2 regions of the Streptomyces roseofulvus genome follow, and region 1 is predicted to be linked to the other one. Evidence: riboswitches for the same ligand, from Rfam matches in the RefSeq annotation. Region 1 holds a riboswitch; the other holds the start of a gene.

Region 1 (2,948 bases):
GCGACATGAAGCGATCCCTACGGGGTCTCGGTCAGCCTGCGGTGAAGGCGGTGTACTCGTCGGCGGTGAGCAGGTCGTCCTGCTCGGCCGTGAGGCGCACCTTGAACAGCCAGCCGCCCTCGAACGGAGCGGAGTTCACCAGCGACGGGTCGTCCACGACGTCCTGGTTCGCCTCGACGACCTCGCCGGTCACCGGGGAGTACAGCTCGCTCACGGACTTGGTCGACTCCAGCTCGCCGCACTCCTCGGTCGCGGTCACGGTGGAGCCGACCTCGGGGAGCTGGACGAACACGATGTCACCGAGGGCGTTGGCCGCGTGCTCGGTGATGCCGACCGTGGCGACGCCGTCCTCGACGGCCGACAGCCACTCGTGCTCCTTGCTGTAGCGAAGCTGCTGGGGGTTGCTCATGGCCTGATTCTCCTGGATCGGGGGAGTGCGGATGTACGGGGGTCTTGCGGGGTGAGACGTGTCGTGAGACGAATGCGTCACTTCTGGCGCTTGTAGAACGGCAGCGCCACGACCTTGTAGGGCTCGTGGGTGCCGCGGATGTCCACGCCCACGCCCTCGGTCCCGGGGGCCGCGTGCGCCGCGTCGACGTACGCCATCGCGATCGGCACGCCGAGCGTGGGGGAGGGGGCGCCGGAGGTGATCTCGCCGACGGCCTCGCCGCCGAAGACGACCTGCATGCCGGCGCGCGGGACGCGGCGGCCCTCGGCGATCAGGCCGACCAGCTTGCGCGGCGGGGCGGTCTCGGCGCGCTCGGCGGCGGCCTCCAGGGCCTTGCGGCCGACGAAGTCGCCCGGCTTCTCGAACTTCACGACCCGGCCGAGACCGGCGTCGAAGGGGGTGAGCGAGGTGGTGAGCTCGTGCCCGTACAGCGGCATGCCCGCCTCCAGGCGGAGCGTGTCGCGGCAGGACAGGCCGCACGGGATCAGGCCGACGCCCGCGCCCGCCTCGGTCAGGGCCTTCCAGACGCCCTCGGCGTGCTCCGGCTTCAGGAAGAGCTCGAAGCCGTCCTCGCCGGTGTAGCCGGTCCGGGCGATCAGCGCCGGGACGCCGGCGACGGTGCCGGGGAGGCCCGCGTAGTACTTCAGGCCGTCCAGGTCGGCGTCGGTGAGCTGCTTGAGGATGCCGGGGGACTCGGGGCCCTGCACGGCGAGCAGGGCGTACGCGTCGCGGTCGTCGCGGACCTCGGCGTCGAAGCCCCCGGCACGGGCCACCAGGGCGTCCAGGACGACCTGGGCGTTGGAGGCGTTCGCCACCACCATGTACTCGGTCTCGCCGAGGCGGTAGACGATCAGGTCGTCGAGGATCCCGCCGTCCTCCTGGCAGATCATCGTGTAGCGGGCGCGGCCGTTGCCCACCGTGGAGATGTTGCCGACCAGGGCGTAGTCGAGCAGGTCGACGGCCTGCGGGCCGGTCACGGTGATCTCGCCCATGTGGGAGAGGTCGAAGAGGCCGGCCCGGGTGCGGACGGCGTTGTGCTCGTCGCGCTCGCTGCCGTACCGCAGCGGCATGTCCCAGCCGGCGAAGTCGGTCATGGTCGCGCCCAGCGAACGATGCAGGGCATCGAGGGCGGTCAGGCGGGGGGTGGTGCTCATGATGGACGTGGCTCCCGGGTCCCGAAGGCGGAAAACATGACAGGCAAGGACGTTCCTCCCCATCTGTCATGGAACCTGAGAGGTTCACCGGGGGCATCCCCGGCTTGCACCTTGGGTGGGGACACGACGGGTGTCCCGCTTTTCAGATCTGCCTCATCCACGCGGTACGGGGCCTGAGAGATTCAAGGGAGGGACTTGCTCCTTCGGCGCCCGGACGGCCCCAGGGCCGGTCCGGAACTCTCCCGCGCGGATTCGAGCGGCCGGTATGCGGTTGTGGGCGCTGCGCGCGCCTGGCGCGCACATCCTCGCATACGGTGTCGGCGCCGCAAATCGCTTGTCTCGGATTACCGTTTCTTTACACTTCGTGGGCAAGGGTCTCCGTGAGGTCACCCGGTACGTCTCCCGGGGCCCGACAGGGGGAGCAGCGATGAGGATCCAGCACACCGGCGTCTTCGCCGGCGAAGCAGCCATACCGGCCCAGCGGGCCCGCGCCCGGACCCGCGCCCGCGGGCGCGTCGTGCGGGACCTGCGCGACCGGGGCGGGCGCGGCCCGCGCGCCCTGACCTTCGCCGCCGGCGACGTCGTGGTCGTCTCCGGACTGCCCGGCAGCGGCAAGTCCACGCTGCTGCGGCGGACCGCCGAGGGCCGCGGCGTCGACTCGCAGGACGCCCGCGAGCGCTGGGAGGCCCGGATGCCCCGCCTCCTGCCGTACGCGCTCTACCGCCCGCTGGTCCGGATCGCCCACTACGCCGGGCTCCGGCGGGCCCTGCGCTCCGGCGCCGGGGTCGTCGTCCACGACTGCGGCACCCAGTCCTGGGTCCGCGGCTGGCTGGCCCGCTCCGCCGCCCGCCGCGGCCGCGCCCTCCACCTGGTCCTCCTCGACGTCGATCCGGCCACCGCCCGGGACGGCCAGCGCGAGCGGGGCCGGGGGGTGTCCGCGTACGCCTTCGCCCGGCACCGCAGGGCCGTCGGCCGGCTCGTCGCCGCCGTCGAGGCGGGCCGGCTGCCCCGCGGCTGCGCCTCCGCCACCCTCCTCGACCGGGACGCGGCGACCGTGCTGCGCCGCATCGGCTTCCGCGACACCGCCTGACGCCCGTCCCGGAGGCGGGTTCTGGTCACGGCCGGGGCGGGGCGGCGTTAGGGTGCTGCGGGACGGCCGGGACCAGGGCCGTACGAGAAGGGGACGGAACCACCGTGGACGTGACGTGGCCGGGCAACGAGCTGGAGGAGGCGCTGGCCGCCGCGCTCGGGGAGCCCGCGGCCGGAGGCCGGCTCATCGAGGTGCTCGGCCGCAGCCAGGTCTGGGTCCCGCTGCCCAACGGCGGCGGCCCCGACAGCCCCAGCCT
Region 2 (2,948 bases), 4.2 Mb from region 1:
GCGTAGTCGCGGTCCGCGAGGCGGCGCAGGTAGCGCAGCATGGCGGTCTCGGAGCGGTGCGCGTGGAAGACCGGGTGGGTGAGGTACGCGTCGGAGCGCAGCTGCGCGGCCGGGAGGGCGTCCTCGGTGGCGGCGTCCAGGGCCTCGACGTCGCCGGTGACGCCGAAGGCGCCCCAGACGGCGGCGAGCTGCTCGCGGCCGGTGGTCTCGTCGCAGGAGACGGAGACGTGGTCGGCGTCGACCGGGTACAGGTTGACGCCGGCCTCGCGGGCGGCGGCGACGACGGCGTCGGCGCGGCCGGGCACCCGGGCGGTGATCGTGTCGAAGAAGGCGCCCTGGGTGAGCTCGACGCCCCCGGCGGTCAGGCCGGCGGCGAGGATCGCGGCGTACCGGTGGGTGCGCTGCGCGATCTGCTTCAGGCCGTCCGGGCCGTGGTAGACGGCGTACATGCCGGCCATGACGGCGAGGAGCACCTGGGCGGTGCAGATGTTGCTGGTGGCCTTCTCGCGGCGGATGTGCTGCTCGCGGGTCTGCAGGGCGAGGCGGTAGGCCTTGTTGCCGTCGGCGTCGACGGAGACGCCGACCAGGCGGCCGGGCAGCGAGCGGGCGTGCTTGTCCTGGACGGCCATGTAGCCGGCGTGCGGGCCGCCGAAGCCCATCGGGACGCCGAAGCGCTGGGTGGTGCCGACGGCGATGTCCGCGCCGAGCGAGCCCGGCGATTCGAGCAGGGTGAGCGCGAGCAGGTCGGCGGCGACGGTCACGATCGCGCCGAGCTCGTGGGCGGCGTCGATCAGCGGCTTGATGTCGCGGACCGCGCCGGAGGCGCCCGGGTACTGGAGGAGCACGCCGAAGACGCCGCGCTCGGCGATCTCGGCCGGGATGCCGTCGGAGAGGTCGGCGACGACGACCTCGACACCGGTCGGCTCGGCGCGGGTCTGGATGACGGCGATCGTCTGCGGGAGGGCGTCGGCGTCGACGAGGAAGACGCCGTTCTTGACCTTGCCGACCCGGCGGGCGAGCGACATGGCCTCGGCGGCGGCGGTGCCCTCGTCGAGGAGGGAGGCGCCGGAGGTCGGCAGACCGGTCAGGTCGGCGACCATCGTCTGGAAGTTGAGCAGCGCCTCCAGGCGGCCCTGCGAGATCTCCGGCTGGTAGGGCGTGTACGCCGTGTACCAGGCCGGGTTCTCCATGACGTTGCGGAGGATGACCGGCGGCGTGAAGGTGCCGTAGTAGCCGAGGCCGATCATCGGGGCGAGGACCTGGTTGCGGCCGGCGAGGGCGCGCAGCTCGGCGAGGACCTCGGCCTCGGTGCGGGCGCCGGGCAGGTCCAGCGCCTCGGCGTTCTTGATGACGTCCGGCACCGCGGCGGCCGTCAGCTCGTCGAGCGAGCCGTACCCGACCTGGGCGAGCATCTTGGCCCGCGCCTCGGCGTCGGGTCCGATGTGCCGCTGCTCGAAGGGGATTCCCTGTTCGAGCTCGGAGAGCGGAGTGCGGTTGGCGGTCATGATGCGGGGGCCTCCTGGTCGTCACGACCTGCGAGGGGCACCTCGGCGCGGGTGCCCGGACGGCCTCCCCCTCTGTCATCTCAACCTGAGAGCTTCACCGGCACGCGCGGGGCACGCCGGCTTTCACCGTCGGTGAGAGCGGGGGCCGTCGGACTCCCGCCCTGCTTTCCAGAGTGACCTCGCCCGCGCGGTACCGGGTGCCTGAGAGATTCCGGGGAGGATTTGCTCCTTCGGCGCCCCCGGAAACCTTCTCCGGAGGACTCTCCCGCACGGTGTCGACAGCCACAGCCAGCCTACCAGCGCCGTTGTCGCTGTCATCGCTCAAGTGGCCGACATCGCAGATGTGCACTTTCGTAGGGGTGTAGTGCAGTTGCGACCAGTTGGAGGGACCGTGCAGACCGACATCGATCCGCGCAGCCTGATCGGCCGCAAGGCGTTCGACCGGAACGGACACAAGATCGGAACCGTGGACGAGGTGTACCTGGACGACGCGACCGGCGTCCCCGAGTGGGCGGCCGTCCGCACGGGCCTGTTCAGCCGGGACGCCTTCGTCCCGCTGGAGCCGAGCGAGCTGGCCGACGACGGCCTCCACATCCCCTTCGACCGCTCCCTCATCAAGGACGCCCCGGACTTCGGCGTGGGCCGGCACCTCTCCCCCGAGCAGGAACTCCAGCTCTACCGCCACTACGAGCTGACGCTGCCGCCCCCGCCGGAGCACATCCCGGACTTCGGCCGCCTCGCGGGCCAGGACGACGCCGCCTAGCGCGCGCTCACTCACCCGGGCGGACGACCGGGGCGGCCCGCTCCGCCCCCGTCACCCCGCCCGGCACCAGCGGCAGCGGATCGGCCGGCTCCAGGTCGGGATCGTCCACCGAGAAGGTGCGCACCCGTCCCGGAGCCGTGCCGCCGGGCTCCTCGAAGCGGACGGTGACCCGCCCGAGCCCGCTCCCCTGCACCCAGCCGGCGCCGAGCACCGCGTGCCGCACGTCGTGACCCGGCGCCCAGCGCCGTACCGCGGTCTCGGTGGCGGTCGGCGGCGCGGCGGGCACCACGGACGGCACGGCATCCGCCACCGGCTCCGCCGCGCCGCTCCCCGCGGCCTCCTCCGAGGCCTCGGCCTGGGCGAACAGGTCCTCCTGCGTGTAGTCGGCGAGCCCGCTCACCCCGACCCCGAGCAGCCGCACCCCGCCGGTCGTGTCCACGAGCTCCAGCAGCCGCTCGGCGGCCTCCCGCACCACCAGCGGGTCGTCCGTCGGCCCCCGCAGCGTCTCGGACCGGGTCAGCGTCGAGAAGTCATACCGGCGCACCTTCAGCACGATGGTCCGCCCCGAGTGCCCCGAGCCCCGCAGCCGCGCCACGCACCGCTCCGCCAGCCGCTCCACCTCCAGCCGGATCCGCAGCCGGTCGTGCAGGTCGACGTCGAAGGTGTCCTCCACGGAGACC

What was found. Region 1 has a riboswitch for glycine ahead of gcvT (glycine cleavage system aminomethyltransferase GcvT). Riboswitches for the same ligand answer to the same signal wherever they lie in the genome.
Region 2: it holds a riboswitch for glycine, as region 1 does, so the genes downstream of both, gcvP (aminomethyl-transferring glycine dehydrogenase) here and gcvT (glycine cleavage system aminomethyltransferase GcvT) in region 1, are expected to answer to the same signal.

What each region holds. Positions count from the first base shown of each region.
Region 1 is NZ_BAAAWE010000001.1:5,644,530-5,647,477, forward strand. It holds gene glyA (serine hydroxymethyltransferase) at 1-7, opposite strand, end outside; gene gcvH (glycine cleavage system protein GcvH) at 32-409, opposite strand; gene gcvT (glycine cleavage system aminomethyltransferase GcvT) at 487-1,602, opposite strand; glycine riboswitch at 1,656-1,753, opposite strand; glycine riboswitch at 1,755-1,857, opposite strand; gene ABFY03_RS26235 (AAA family ATPase) at 2,030-2,692, shown strand; gene ABFY03_RS26240 (enhanced serine sensitivity protein SseB) at 2,797-2,948, shown strand, end outside.
Region 2 is NZ_BAAAWE010000001.1:1,491,699-1,494,646, forward strand. It holds gene gcvP (aminomethyl-transferring glycine dehydrogenase) at 1-1,505, opposite strand, end outside; glycine riboswitch at 1,568-1,683, opposite strand; glycine riboswitch at 1,684-1,783, opposite strand; gene ABFY03_RS06855 (PRC-barrel domain-containing protein) at 1,897-2,268, shown strand; gene ABFY03_RS06860 (DNA polymerase IV) at 2,276-2,948, opposite strand, start outside.